Regions from separate parts of the Streptomyces sp. NPDC053431 genome, predicted to be linked through region 1. Evidence: riboswitches for the same ligand, from Rfam matches in the RefSeq annotation. Region 1 holds a riboswitch; each other region holds the start of a gene.

Region 1 (4,930 bases):
CGACCGGGGGGCCGCTCAGCCGAGTGGTCCCCTGTTCCGTGACGAGACGCCGCACGAGCACCCGCAGGAGCCCATGTCCAGCCCGTCCCAGCCCGCGCCTTCGCCTCGGCAGAAGCCTCGGCAGAAGAAGAGCGCGGGTCGTGACCTGGGCGCGGCGATAGGGGTCGGCCTGGGGCTCGGCGCCGTCATCATCGCGTCGTTGTTCATCTGGAAGCCCGCGTTCGTCGGTGTCATCGCGGTCGCCGTGGTCGTCGGCCTGTGGGAGCTCACGTCCCGTCTCCAGGAGCGCAAGGGGATCAAGGCTCCGCTGGTGCCGCTCGCGGTCGGTGGCGCGGCGATGGTGGTCGCCGGTTACGTGCGGGGCGCGGAGGGCGCGTGGGTGGCGATGGCGCTCACGGCGCTCGCGGTGCTCGTGTGGCGTATGACGGAGCCGCCCGAGGGCTATCTGAAGGACGTAACGGCGGGTGTCTTCGCCGCGTTCTACGTGCCGTTCCTGGCGACCTTCGTGGCGATGCTGCTGACGGCCGACGACGGTCCGGAGCGGGTGCTGACCTTCCTGGTGCTGACGGTGGTCAGCGACACGGGGGCGTACGCGGTGGGCTGGCGTTTCGGCAAGCACAAGCTGGCGCCGCGGATCAGCCCCGGCAAGACGCGGGAGGGCCTGGTCGGCGCGGTGGCGTTCGCGATGGCGGCGGGTGCGCTGTGCATGGAGTTCCTGATCGACGACGGCAGCTGGTGGCAGGGCCTCCTGCTGGGTCTCGCGGTCGCGGCCAGCGCGACCCTGGGTGACCTGGGCGAGTCGATGATCAAGCGTGATCTCGGCATCAAGGACATGGGCACGCTGCTGCCGGGCCACGGCGGCATCATGGACCGGCTGGACTCGTTGCTGCCGACGGCGCCGGTGGTGTGGCTGCTGCTGGTGGCGTTCGTGGGCAGCGGCTGAGCGGATCTCCCGGTTGCACGGAAGGGCCCCCGGCCCGGCACGTCAGGTGCCGGCCCGGGGGCCCTTTCCCGTTCCGCCCGGCGGGTCAGCGGTCGGGGTTGATCCAGGTTCGAGTGAGTCGCCGATCGGCCGATCCGGCGGGCGCGCCTTTCCCGGAGGCGGGGTCTGCCCGGCGGGGCAGGACGTCGCGCCGTCGGGCGAGCCGCCGCCGGTCGCCAGGGCCTCCGGCTTCGCGGCCCTTGCCGGCCCCTCCCGGTCGGCGGATCGTGGAAAGGGCAGAGCCCGCGGCGGAGTCACCGAGCCGTCTCCGGGCTGTCCGAAGTGACCTGAGACGCGCCCGAGCGGCGGTAACGGACACCTCACAAGCTTCTGCCCCGGCCCACCGGCTTCCGTCTGCGACACTGGTAGCACCATGCCCAAGCCCGGAGAACTCACTTTCGTCGCCCCGCGCGGAGCCAAGCAGCCGCCGCGGCACCTCGCCGACCTCTCGCCCGCCGAGCGCAAGGAGGCGGTCGCCGCGATCGGCGAGAAGCCGTTTCGCGCCAAGCAGCTGTCCACGCACTACTTCGCGCGGTACGCGCACGACCCCGCGGAGTGGACCGACATCCCGGCCGCCTCGCGCGAGAAGCTCGCGGGGGAGCTGCTGCCCGATCTGATGTCGGTGGTGCGGCACGTCTCCTGTGACGACGACACCACCCGCAAGACGCTGTGGCGGCTGCACGACGGCACCCTCGTGGAGTCGGTGCTCATGCGCTACCCGGACCGGGTGACCATGTGCATCTCCTCGCAGGCGGGCTGCGGCATGAACTGTCCGTTCTGCGCCACCGGGCAGGCCGGGCTCGACCGGAACCTGTCGACCGCCGAGATCGTGCACCAGATCGTCGACGGCATGCGTGCCCTGCGGGACGGCGAGGTGCCCGGCGGGCCCGCGCGGCTGTCCAACATCGTCTTCATGGGCATGGGCGAGCCGCTCGCCAACTACAAGCGGGTCGTCGGCGCGATCCGGCGGCTGACGGACCCCGAGCCGGACGGGCTCGGTCTGTCGCAGCGCGGCATCACCGTGTCCACGGTCGGTCTGGTGCCGGCGATGCTGCGGTTCGCCGACGAGGGCTTCAAGTGCCGGCTCGCCGTCTCGCTGCACGCGCCGGACGACGAGCTGCGGGACACGCTGGTGCCGGTGAACACGCGCTGGAAGGTCCGCGAGGTCCTCGACGCGGCCTGGGAGTACGCGGAGAAGTCGGGCCGCCGGATCTCCATCGAGTACGCCCTGATCCGCGACATCAACGACCAGGCCTGGCGCGGGGACCTCCTCGGCCGGCTGCTCAAGGGCAAGCGGGTGCACGTCAACCTGATCCCGCTGAACCCGACGCCCGGCTCCAAGTGGACCGCGTCCCGTCCCGAGGACGAGAAGGCGTTCGTCGAGGCCATCGCCGCCCACGGCGTGCCCGTCACCGTCCGCGACACCCGCGGCCAGGAGATCGACGGCGCCTGTGGACAGCTGGCCGCCGCCGAACGCTGACCTTGTAGTCTGAGCTCGAACACATCTGCATATTCCGACAGGGGAGCGCCACAGCGCTGAGAGTGCGGCACCGTCAGGCCGCAGACCCTCTGAACCTCGCCCAGGTCATTCTGGGTAGGAAGTTCGGTCGTACCTCGAGCTGTTGCGCCCTGCCCGCGTCCGCCGCCCGGACGCGGGCAGGGCCGCGTCTCTTCCTGGTCACACCCAGGAGGAAGTCCACGTGACCACCAAGAAGGCCGCCGCCGCCGCGCTCGTCGCGGCGCTCGGCGTCACCACCCTCGCCGCCTGCGGCGGCGGGAACGGCGGCAAGGACAAGGCCGACGGCGCGTCGCCCGCGCCGAAGACCGTGACCCTGGTCAGCCACGACTCCTTCAACGCCTCCAAGGAGGTGCTGGCGGAGTTCACCCGGCAGACCGGCTTCACGGTCAAGGTCCTCAAGAGCGGCGACGCCGGCGAGGCCGTCAACAAGGAGATCCTGACCAAGGGCTCCCCGCAGGGCGACGTCTTCTTCGGCGTCGACAACACCCTGCTGTCCCGCGCCCTCGACAACGGCATCTTCACGCCGTACGAGGCCAAGGGCCTGGAGCGGGTGCCGGCGGCGCTGCAGCTCGACAAGGAGCACCGGGTCACCCCGATCGACACCGGCGACATCTGCGTCAACTACGACAAGAAGTACTTCGCCGACAAGAAGCTGGCCCCGCCGCAGACCTTCGACGACCTGGCCGAGCCGGCGTACAAGGATCTGCTCGTCGTCGAGAACCCCGAGCGTTCCTCCCCGGGCCTGGGCTTCCTGCTGGGTACGGCCGCGAAGTACGGCGACGCCGGCTGGCCGGACTACTGGAAGAAGCTCAAGGCCAACGGCGTGAAGACCGTCGACAGCTGGGAGCTCGCCTACAACCAGGAGTTCTCCGGGTCGGCCGGCGGCAAGCAGGCCAAGGGCGACCGTCCGCTCGTCGTCTCGTACGCCTCCTCCCCGCCGGTCGAGGTGCTCTACGCGCAGCCGCAGCCCAAGGTGGCCCCGACCGGTGTGTCCACCGGCACCTGCTTCCGGCAGACCGAGTTCGCCGGCCTCCTGAACGGGGCGAAGAACCCCGAGGGCGGCAAGGCGCTGATCGACTTCCTGATCTCCAAGAAGTTCCAGGACGACATGCCGCTGCAGATGTTCGTCAACCCGGTCGCCAACGACGCCACCCTGCCGGAGCTGTTCACCAAGCACGGCGTGGTGATCGACAAGCCGGAGACCATGGCGCCCGACAAGATCGCCCAGAACCGCGACCAGTGGATCGAGCAGTGGACCTCGCTCGTCCTGAAGTAGGCCGGGAAGGCACCCCGGCGGTCCGCGTCCGCGCGGACCGCCGGGGTGCGGTGGCGCGGCCGGCCCTCATGGTGCTGCCGGTCGCGTTCTTCGCGGTCTTCTTCGCCTGGCCCGTCGTCTCGATCGTCGAGCGCGGGCTCAGGCCGGAGGGGCACTGGGAGCTCGGCCGTTTCGGCGAGACGCTGACCCGGCCGGACATCCTCGACGTGCTGTGGTTCACGCTGTGGCAGGCGCTCGCCTCCACGGCGCTGACCCTGCTCGTGGCCCTGCCCGGCGCGTACGTCTTCGCCCGTCTCGACTTCCCCGGGAAGCGGATCCTGCGGGCCGTCGTCACCGTGCCGTTCGTGCTGCCCACGGTCATGGTCGGCACGGCGTTCCTCGCCCTCGTCGGGCGGCGCGGGCTGCTCGACGCGTGGTGGGGCGTGCGGCTCGACACCACGGTGTGGGCCATCCTCATCGCCCATGTCTTCTTCAACTACGCCGTCGTCGTGCGCACCGTCGGCGGCCTGTGGTCCCAGCTCGACCCACGCCAGGAAGAGGCCGCGCGGGTGCTCGGCGCCTCCCGCTGGCGGGCCTGGCGCACGGTGACGCTGCCCGCGCTCGGTCCGGCCGTCGCGGCCGCGGCGCTCATGGTGTTCCTGTTCACCGCGAGCTCCTTCGGCATCGTGCAGATCCTCGGCGGCCCCGCGTACTCCACCCTGGAGACGGAGATCTACCGGCAGACCGCCGACCGGCTCCAGCTGTCCACGGCCGCCGTCCTCACGATGGTGCAGTTCGTCGCGGTCGGCGTGATCCTCGCCGTGCACGCGCGGACCGTACGGCGCCGGGAGACCGCCCTGAAGCTGGTCCCGGCCGAGCGCACCGCCCGCCGGCCGCGCGGCGCCGGTCAGTGGGCGCTCCTCGGGGCCGTGCTGCTGTCGATCGCGCTGCTGATCCTGGCCCCGCTGGGGGTCCTCGTCGAGCGCTCCTTCGCCACCCCGGCCGGCTACGGCCTCGACTACTACCGGGCGCTGCAGCACGTCGACGACAACGGCACCTTCCTCGTGCCGATGACCGACACCATCGTCAACTCCCTCCAGTACGCCCTGGCCGCGACCGCCGTCGCCGTCGTCGTCGGAGGACTCGCCGCCGCGGCCCTCACCCGGCGCGCCGG
Region 2 (4,930 bases), on a different contig from region 1:
CCGCCGCCGGCGGCTACTGCAAGGCCCTGATGGGCAACCACGAGCTGCTGCTCATCGGCGCCAAGCGGTTCGGCGACACGCCGGTCAGCTCCGGCGCCGGCACCGCCACCTTCCAGGCCGCCTGGCTGCTCAACGGCGGCCAGAAGCACGACATGGACCGCCTCCAGGACGTGCACCTCCAGTGGATGTCCCGGCTCGACGCCGTGGTGGAGGAGGACGGGCACCTGCTGCTGCACTCCGACACCACCGCGTACCTGGAGTACGGCCAGACCATCGAGGACGTCAACGACAAGGTCCACGAGATCCTCACCCGGAACGACGCGGACGAGGTCTGGGACCTCTTCCGGAAGTTCACCAAGCGCTTCGCCTTCCGCGACGAGGCCGCGGGTCCGCAGGCGGTGCAGGAGCTGCTCGGCACGTACGGCGGCCGCCGGATCGTGCACGGGCACAGCCCCATTCCGTACCTTCTCGGCCAGGTCGGCACCGAGGACGGCGACGAGGGCGAGCGTCCGGTCGTGGACGGCCCGCACGTCTACGCCGACGGGCTCGCCATCGCGATGGACGGCGGAGTGACCATGGCCGGAAAGCTGCTGGTCGTCCAACTCCCCCTCCCGACCTGACGCATTAACCGTACGCATCCGGGGAAGGCGATTTCCCGAAACACCCTGTCACCGCGTGCCGTTACCGCAATACCATCGGCTCATCCGTAGCAGGCTCTCCTCCGTTTCCGCCCGACCTGCCGTTCCCCGCGGCCGGTTCCGGCCCTTACGGAGCATCGGGGGATGCACATGAACGTGGCTCCGCACCTGCTGACCGAGGACCGCGCCGAGTTCGAGCGGGTCCTCGACGACGCACTGCGCACCGCACACGACCGCCCGGATCTCGCCGAGGTCGGAACCAGGCTCACCACCACCCAGCTGCGCGCGATGGCGCTGAACGCGACAGCCCTGATCACGACCGCCGCCGCGGTCGAGTACGACCACTTCGTGAAGGTCCGTGAGCAGGTCCGCTCGGCGGGCAGCGCCATGGCGAGCGGTGCGACCGAGGTGCCGGTCGAGGCCGGCGCCGTGGCCGGCGCGGGCGCCGTCGCGGTCGTCACCGTCCTCGCCCCGATCCTCGCGGGCACGGCGGCGGTGATCTTCCTGCTGGTCGGCGCGGTCCTGAAGATGCTGGACCCGGCACCCGCCTTCGCCGACACCCTGCTCACCGCGGGCCTCTTCTTCGGCGCCGTCGGCGCGGCCGGTCTGCTCTGCGCGGCGGCCGGACTGCTGGTCACCGCCCTGCGCAACAGCGCGACGGAGGTCCATGCCCCGGGCCCCGACGACGAGTTGGCGCGCGCCAGGGCGGCCTGGTGCCAGGCGCTCCTGGAGCGCGGGATCCTGCCCTTTCTCCGCGACGCCCTCGCCGTACCGCCGCAGAGGGAGCGGTCGACGCCGCCCCCGGCCGGCCGCATACCGAAGGTCGGGTACAGCGGCCCGGACTTCACCAGCCCCAACGCGGGCGATCCGGCACCCCGCCCGACGTACATGAGCCCCGACTTCACGAGCCCGGACTTCGGCCCGCCGGAGCGACGGTCCGAGTGACCCTCAGGGGGCGCTCGGGTACCGGAGGCGACGGCCCGCGACTCCCCCGAGGGTCGCGGGCCGCCACCGGTCGGCGGGACGGGCTCAGTCCGCCATCGGGAGGTAGACCCGGTTGCCGGACGCCGCGAACTCGGCCGACTTCGCGGCCATGCCCGCCTCGATCTCGTCCGCCTTCAGGTCGCCGCCGTGCTCACGGCGGATGTCCTGCGAGATCTTCATCGAGCAGAACTTCGGGCCGCACATCGAGCAGAAGTGCGCCGTCTTCGCGGGCTCGGCCGGCAGCGTCTCGTCGTGGAACTCACGCGCCGTGTCCGGGTCCATCGCCAGGTTGAACTGGTCCTCCCAGCGGAACTCGAACCGCGCGTCGGACAGGGCGTCGTCCCACTCCTGCGCGCCCGGGTGGCCCTTGGCCAGGTCCGCCGCGTGCGCCGCGATCTTGTACGTGATGACGCCGGTCTTCACGTCGTCCTTGTTCGGCAGGCCCAGGTGCTCCTTGGGCGTGACGTAGCAGAGCATCGCCGTGCCCCACCAGGCGATCATCGCCGCGCCGATGCCCGAGGTGATGTGGTCGTACGCCGGGGCGACGTCCGTGGTCAGCGGGCCGAGCGTGTAGAACGGCGCCTCCTCGCAGATCTCCTGCTGGAGGTCGATGTTCTCCTTGATCTTGTGCATCGGGACGTGACCCGGGCCCTCGATCATCGTCTGCACGTTGTGGCGCTTGGCGATGGTGTTGAGCTCGCCCAGGGTCTTCAGCTCGGCGAACTGCGCCGCGTCGTTGGCGTCCGCGATCGAGCCGGGCCGCAGGCCGTCGCCGAGCGAGTACGTGACGTCGTACGCCGCGAGGATCTCGCAGAGCTCCTCGAAGTTCGTGTAGAGGAAGTTCTCCTTGTGGTGCGCGAGACACCAGGCTGCCATGATCGAGCCGCCGCGGGAGACGATGCCGGTCTTGCGGCGGGCGGTGAGCGGCACGTACGGCAGCAGCACGCCGGCGTGCACGGTCATGTAGTCGACGCCCTGCTCGGCCTGCTCGATGACCGTGTCCTTGTAGATCTCCCAGGTCAGCTCCTCGGCCTTGCCGTCGACCTTCTCCAGGGCCTGGTAGAGCGGCACGGTGCCGATCGGCACGGGGGAGTTGCGCAGCACCCACTCGCGGGTGGTGTGGATGTTGCGGCCGGTGGACAGGTCCATGACCGTGTCGGCGCCCCACTTGGTCGCCCAGGTCATCTTCTCCACCTCCTCCTCGATGGAGGAGGTCACCGCGGAGTTGCCGATGTTGGCGTTGACCTTCACCAGGAACCGCTTGCCGATGATCATCGGCTCGATCTCCGGGTGGTTCACGTTGGCCGGAAGCACGGCGCGGCCGGCCGCGATCTCCTCCCGTACCACCTCGGGGGAGACGTTCTCGCGGATCGCGACGTACTCCATCTCCGGCGTGATCTCGCCACGGCGGGCGTACGCGAGCTGCGTGACGGCCGCGCCGTCCCGGCCCCGGCGGGGCAGCCGCGGACGGCCCGGGAAGACCGCGTCGAGGTTCTTCAGCCCGCCGCCGCGGGGCGAGGTGTGCTTGATGCCGTCGTCCTCGGGGCGGACGGGACGGCCCGGGTACTCCTCGGTGTCGCCGCGCGCGATGATCCAGTTCTCGCGCAGGGGCGGCAGGCCGCGCCGGACGTCGGTGTCGATGGTCGGGTCGGTGTACGGACCGGACGTGTCGTACAGCGTCACGTCCTTGCCGTTGGTGAGGTGCACCTGGCGGACGGGCACCCGGATGTCGGGGCGGGAGCCCTCGACGTATCCCTTGTGCCAACCCGGCGTGCGCTCGCCCTGGCCGTTCTGGCCGTCCGCCCGGTCGGAGGCAGGCGTGCGTGCATCCTGAATGGTCATGAGACCGAATCTCCCTACGCCGGCATTACCCGGTAACAGGTTCGGCGGTCGGCGCAGCCTCCTCCCGTACGTACATCGGTACGCGCGTACGGTGATCAGCGCCCTCTCAGCCCGGTGCTCCGAGCTCCCGCGTGTGCAAAGGTGCCACCACGCTAGCGTCATGTCGGCCGTGCTGAACAGTGGGGCCCCGAGTGTTCTTGCGATGATCGGTCGGTGACTTCGACGCATCAGCCCCACGATCCCCACGACCACGGGCCCGGCAACGGGCACGACCACGGGCCTGGGCAGGGCCGCGGGGGCGGGACCGACGGTCACGGGCACAGTCATGCGCACAGCCACGGGCCCGCCGCACCGGTCTCCCGGCATCTGCGGAAGGTCATCGCGGCGATCCTCATCCCGTTCGCGACCGCCGTGGTCGTCGGGCTCCTGGTGCTGTGGCCGGGCAGCACCCCCACGCACCAGCGCACGGGCGTCGGTTTCGACCGGCAGACCGAGCAGGGCCGGGTCACCCGCGTCCTGCACGTCGACTGCAAGGACGTGAACGTCGCCCAGGTCCCGCCGACCGGCGACACCTCCACCCCGGAGGGGCGGGAGGCGGTCAACGGGCAGCAGGGGCAGTGCGAGAAGGCGACCGTCATGGTCACCACCGGCCCGGAGAAGGGCCGTACCTTCACCGAGATCGTGCAGCCGGACGCGCCCCGTCAACTCCACGAAGGACAGGGCGTGGTGGTGGCGTACGCCCCCGACGCCCCGCACGACCTGCAGTACTCGGTCACCGACGTGAACCGGAAGCTGCCGCTCTACGTGCTGGCGGGCATCTTCGCGCTCGCGGTGGTGATCGTCGGCCGGATGCGCGGCGTGATGGCGCTGATCGCCCTCGCCGTGAGCTTCCTGGTGCTGTCCTTCTTCATCCTGCCGGCGATCATCCAGGGGTCGAATCCGCTGCTGGTCGCCATCGTCGGCGCGAGCGCGATCATGCTGATCGCGCTCTACATGTGCCACGGCCTGTCGGCCCGTACCTCGGTGGCGGTACTGGGCACGCTGGTGTCGCTGCTGCTGATCGGGCTGCTCGGCTCGTTCTTCATCGGCTGGGCCTCGCTCACCGGCAACACCGACGACAACACCGGTCTCATCCACGGGCTCTACCCGGAGATCGACATGTCCGGTCTGCTGCTCGCCGGGGTCATCATCGGTTCGCTGGGCGTGCTCGACGACGTGACCGTCACCCAGACCTCGGCGGTGTGGGAGCTGCACCAGGCGGATCCCCGCATGGGGCCGCGGGCGCTCTACCGGGCCGGCATCCGGATCGGCCGCGACCACATCGCCTCGGTGGTGAACACCCTGGTCCTCGCCTACGCCGGCGCGGCGCTGCCGCTGATGCTGCTCTTCTCGATCGCGCAGAGCAGCGTGGGGACGGTGGCCAACAGCGAGCTGGTCGCGGAGGAGATCGTCCGCACGCTGATCGG
Region 3 (4,930 bases), on a different contig from region 1:
CTCCTCGCCGGCCTCCATGCCCTTGTCGCGGAGCTGCACGATGTCCACGCCTGAGGAGAGGACGGCGTCGAGGAACGCGGGCAGGTCGCCCTGGCGCTTCCGGGCGTCGGTGCACAGGTAGAGCCGGGCGTCGGCGAGCTGTGCGCGAGGCGTGGACATGATCGTTCCCCCCTGGTGGGTGGTGCCGGTGCCGGGCCGGCCACGAGGGACCGGCCCGGCACCCTTGGGTGCTGTGGGACTGCTCGGCGGGCGTGCGTCAGACGGCGAGCGCCTGGGCGCGGCGCTTCACCTCCGTGCCGCGATTCTCGCCGAGGGCCTGCGCGGGGGTGCCGGGCAGGGTCGGGTCGGGAGTGAAGAGCCACTCCAGCATCTCTTCGTCGCTGAAGCCGTCGTCCCGCAGAAGGGTCAGGGTCCCGGTGAGGCCCTTGACCACCTTGCCGTCCTGGATGAAGGCGGCCGGCACCTGGAGGATCTTCTCGCCGGGGCGCACTTCACGGCGGACGGCGATGAGCTGGCCCTCCTTGACCAGCTGCCGCACGCGGGTCACCTCGACGTCGAGCATTTCCGCGACGTCGGGGAGGTAGAGCCAGGCGGGGACGAGAGCATCGATCTTTGCGTCAATCTCGGTCACGGGACAAGCGTGCCATCCCGGACTGACAGTCGGTAGTCGGGCCCTACCGGACTGCCGCCTTCAGGGGTACGGAGGGGTCGGCGGCCTTCGCCGGGTCGAGGGGCGCCGCCTGCTCGATCAGCCTGCGCCCCTGGGCGAGGTCGCGGGGCCGGCCGACGGCGAGCAGCGCGACGAGCGCGTCCTCGCGCAGCCACAGCACGCTCCAGGCCTCGTCGGCGGGGTCGCCGCGCCAGAGCAGGGTGTCGGCGACGCCGTGGTGACCGGCGTACTGCACGAAGCGGCCGAACTGCTCGGACCAGAAGTAGGGCACCGGGTCGTAGGGCGTGCCGGGCGCGCCGAGGATGTCGGCCGCGACGGTGCGGGGCCCCTGGAGGGCGTTGTCCCAGTGGTGCACGAGGAGCCGCTCGCCGTAGCGGGCGGAGGGGAAGGAGGCGCAGTCGCCGACGGCGTAGACGTCGGGCAGCGAGGTGCGCAGGTGGTCGTCGGCGGTGAGCGCGCCGCTCGGGTCGAGGGCGACGCCGGAGTCCTCCAGCCAGCCGGTGGCGGGGCGGGCGCCGATGCCGACGACGACGGCGTCGGCGGGCAGTTCGCGCGGCGCGCCGGTGGCGCCGAAGTCCGTGGAGTCGGCGGTGAGGACCACCCGGCCCTCCTCGACGTGCTCCACGCGCGCGTGGAGCCGGAGTTCGGCGCCGCTCTCCGCGTACCAGGCGCCCATGGGGGCGGTGACCTCGGCGGGCAGGGCGCCGGCGAGCGGGCGGTCGGCGGCCTCGACGACCGTGACGGCGCAGCCGGCCTGGCGCGCGGCGGTGGCGAACTCGGCGCCGATCCAGCCGGCGCCGACGACGACGATGTCGTGGCGGCTCTCCAGGACGGGCTTGAGGCGGGCGGCGTCGTCGAGGGTGCGCAGCAGGTGGACGCCGGGGACGCCCTCGCTGCCGGGCAGGGTGAGCGGGTGGGCGCCGGTGGCGACGACGAGGGTGCCGTACGGGACGGGGCCGGCCTCGGTGTCGATCTCGTGGTCGGCGGCGCGCAGGCCGGTGACCTCGACGCCGAGGCGGAGCTCGACGTCGAGGGCCGCGAAGTCGACGTCGAAGGCGGAGTCCTCGGCCTTGCCGAGGAGGACCGCCTTGGAGAGCGGCGGGCGGTCGTAGGGCTGGTGGGGCTCGGCGCCGATGAGGGTGACGGGTCCGGTGAAGCCCTGTTCGCGGAGGGCGACGGCGGTCTGGACGCCCGCCATCCCGGCGCCCACGATCACGACGTGTCCTCCGGCCGGGCCGGGTGTCCGCCGCTCGTCCGCCGGTGCCTGCTGCTGCTCGCTCACCTGTGTCCGCCTCCGCTCGCTCACCGGACCACCTTACGCATCTGACGGATCGTCAGGAAGGGTGGGGTCTGTGGCGCTCCCCCCGCGGCGGTTAGTCTGGCCGCCGTAAAGCACTCGCGGGAGCCCGGACGACCGGGCTGAGAGGGAGGCTGTCCGGCCTCCGACCGTACGAACCTGATCCGGGTCATGCCGGCGAAGGGAGGGGCTGGACGCCCATGTCGCGTACACGCACATCCGACGTTCTCGTCATCGGGGGCGGCATCATCGGCCTGGTCACGGCCTGGCGGGCCGCGCAGCGCGGACTGCGCACCGCCGTGGCCGACCCCGAACCGGGCGGCGGGGCCGCCCGGGTGGCGGCGGGCATGCTCGCCGCCGTCACCGAACTCCACTACGGCGAGGAGACCCTGCTCGGGCTCAACCTCGAGTCCGCCCGCCGCTATCCCGGCTTCGTCGCCGAGCTCACCGAGGCCGCCGGTCACGACGTGGGCTACCGCGCCTGCGGCACCCTCGCCGTGGCGCTCGACGCCGACGACCGGGCCCACCTGCGGGAACTGCACGCCCTGCAGACCCGCTGCGGGCTTGCCTCGGAGTGGCTGAACGGCCGCGAGTGCCGCCGCCTGGAGCCCATGCTGGCGCCGGGCGTGCGCGGCGGACTGCGCGTGGACGGCGACCACCAGGTCGACCCGCGCCGGCTCGCCGACGCCCTGGTGACGGCCTGCGAGCGGGCCGGGGTGGTCTTCCACCGGGCCTTGGCGGAGCGCCTGACGGTGGTACGGGACCGGGCCCGCGGCGCGTCCCTCGCCGACGGCATCGAACTGGCCGCCGACCAGGTGGTGCTGGCCGCGGGCAGCCTGAGCGGCCGGCTCGACGGCGTGCCGGCGGAGGTGCTGCCGCCGGTGCGGCCGGTGAAGGGGCAGGTGCTGCGGCTGCGGGTGCCGCCCGCGTACGCCCCGTTCCTCTCCCGGACCGTCCGCGCGGTCGTCCGCGGCAGTCACGTCTACCTCGTGCCGCGCGAGAACGGCGAGCTGGTCGTGGGCGCCACCAGCGAGGAGCTCGGCTGGGACACCACCGTCACCGCCGGCGGGGTGTACGAGCTGCTGCGCGACGCGCACGAGCTGGTGCCCGGCATCACCGAGCTGCCGCTCACCGAGACCCGCGCCGGGCTGCGGCCCGGATCCCCCGACAACGCGCCGCTGCTCGGCCCCAGCGCCCTGCCCGGGCTGCACCTGGCCACCGGCCACTACCGCAACGGGGTCCTGCTGACCCCCGTCACCGGCGACGTCATGGCGGACGCGCTGACCACCGGCACGCTGCCGGAGGAGGCCCGCGCCTTCACCGCCCGCCGCTTCTCCCCCGCGCACCTGGAGCACGCATGAACGCCCCCCTGAACCAGCCCCCGAACGCCCCCGGCAGCGGGTCCGCGACCGACTCCGCCGACCCCGACTCCGCGCACGCCTCCGCGCACGCCTCCGCCCACGTCTCCGCCGGCGCCTCCGTCAACGTCTCCGTCAACGTCTCCGTGAACGGCGAGGCCCGGACGCTGACCGGCCCCGTCTCGCTCGCCGACCTCGTGGCGACCCTCACCCAGGCGCCCTCCGGCGTGGCCGCCGCGCTCAACGAGACCGTGGTGCCACGGGGCGAGTGGGCGACGACCGTGCTCGGCGAGGGCGACCGGGTCGAGGTCCTGACCGCGGTGCAGGGAGGCTGAGCGCGATGTCCGACGACGTCCTGCTGCTCGGCGGCACCGAGTTCTCGTCCCGCCTGATCATGGGCACGGGCGGGGCGCCCAGCCTCGACGTGCTCGAACGCTCCCTCGTCGCGAGCGGTACGGAGCTGACCACGGTCGCCATGCGCCGGCTGGACCCCGGGGTGCGCGGCTCGGTCCTGTCGGTCCTGGAGCGGCTCGGCATCCGCGTGCTGCCGAACACCGCGGGCTGCTTCACGGCCGGCGAGGCGGTGCTCACGGCCCGGCTGGCCCGGGAGGCCCTGGGCACGAACTGGATCAAGCTGGAGGTCATCGCCGACGAGCGGACGCTGCTGCCGGATCCGGTGGAGCTGCTCGACGCGGCGGAGACCCTCGTCGACGAGGGCTTCGTCGTCCTCCCGTACACGAACGACGACCCGGTCGTCGCCCAGAAGCTGGAGGACGTCGGCTGCGCGGCGATCATGCCGCTGGGCTCGCCGATCGGCTCCGGCCTCGGCATCCGCAACCCGCACAACTTCCAGCTGATCGTGGAGCGGGCCGGGGTGCCGGTGATCCTGGACGCCGGGGCCGGGACGGCCTCGGACGCGGCGCTGGCCATGGAGCTGGGCTGCGCGGCGGTGATGCTCGCCTCCGCGGTGACCCGCGCCCAGGAACCGGTCCTCATGGCGGAGGCCATGCGCCACGCGGTCGAGGCGGGCCGCCTCGCCCACCGCGCGGGCCGCATCCCGCGCCGCCATTTCGCGGAGGCCTCCTCGCCCCGGGAGGGCCGCGCCCGTCTGGATCCGGAGCGCCCGGCGTTCTGAGCGCCCCGCGCCTCCCGGGACCGCGACCCGCGTCACAGCTGGGCTGCAGTCCCGGGGCGACGGGCGGGGGCCGGGTGCGGGCACTCGTAGACTCGACGCCGTGGACACGACCCTTCAGGACCCCCTCGTCGGGCGGCTGCTCGACGGCCGCTACCGCGTCGACGCGCGTATCGCCGTCGGCGGGATGGCCACGGTCTACCGGGCCGTGGACACCCGGCTCGACCGGGAGCTCGCGCTCAAGGTGATGCACCCGGACCTCGCCACGGACGCGGCGTTCGTGGAGCGCTTCATGCGCGAGGCCAAGTCCGTCGCCCGCCTGGCCCACCCCAATGTCGTCGGGGTCTTCGACCAGGGCGCGGACGGGGCGTACGTGTACCTCGCTATGGAGTACGTCGCCGGGTGCACCCTGCGTGACGTGCTGCGCGAGCGCGGGGCGCTGCGGCCGCGGGCGGCGCTCGACATCCTGGAGC

The links. Region 1 has a riboswitch for thiamine pyrophosphate ahead of ACIGXE_RS21925 (thiamine ABC transporter substrate binding subunit). Riboswitches for the same ligand answer to the same signal wherever they lie in the genome.
Region 2: another riboswitch for thiamine pyrophosphate. It lies ahead of thiC (phosphomethylpyrimidine synthase ThiC); the one in region 1 lies ahead of ACIGXE_RS21925 (thiamine ABC transporter substrate binding subunit).
Region 3: another riboswitch for thiamine pyrophosphate. It lies ahead of thiO (glycine oxidase ThiO); the one in region 1 lies ahead of ACIGXE_RS21925 (thiamine ABC transporter substrate binding subunit).

Annotation. Positions count from the first base shown of each region.
Region 1 is NZ_JBITXX010000009.1:105,581-110,510, reverse strand. Features, by position in the region: gene ACIGXE_RS21935 (phosphatidate cytidylyltransferase) at 1-943, shown strand, start outside; gene rlmN (23S rRNA (adenine(2503)-C(2))-methyltransferase RlmN) at 1,356-2,462, shown strand; TPP riboswitch at 2,492-2,601, shown strand; gene ACIGXE_RS21925 (thiamine ABC transporter substrate binding subunit) at 2,683-3,777, shown strand; gene ACIGXE_RS21920 (ABC transporter permease) at 3,846-4,930, shown strand, end outside.
Region 2 is NZ_JBITXX010000003.1:199,689-204,618, forward strand. Features, by position in the region: gene ACIGXE_RS10355 (metallophosphoesterase) at 1-620, shown strand, start outside; gene ACIGXE_RS10360 (hypothetical protein) at 783-1,583, shown strand; gene thiC (phosphomethylpyrimidine synthase ThiC) at 1,668-3,464, opposite strand; TPP riboswitch at 3,459-3,605, opposite strand; gene ACIGXE_RS10370 (YibE/F family protein) at 3,678-4,930, shown strand, end outside.
Region 3 is NZ_JBITXX010000001.1:941,597-946,526, reverse strand. Features, by position in the region: gene thiE (thiamine phosphate synthase) at 1-159, opposite strand, end outside; gene ACIGXE_RS04180 (Rv2175c family DNA-binding protein) at 257-631, opposite strand; gene ACIGXE_RS04175 (NAD(P)/FAD-dependent oxidoreductase) at 675-1,952, opposite strand; TPP riboswitch at 2,059-2,170, shown strand; gene thiO (glycine oxidase ThiO) at 2,168-3,328, shown strand; gene thiS (sulfur carrier protein ThiS) at 3,325-3,660, shown strand; gene ACIGXE_RS04160 (thiazole synthase) at 3,666-4,460, shown strand; gene pknB (Stk1 family PASTA domain-containing Ser/Thr kinase) at 4,561-4,930, shown strand, end outside.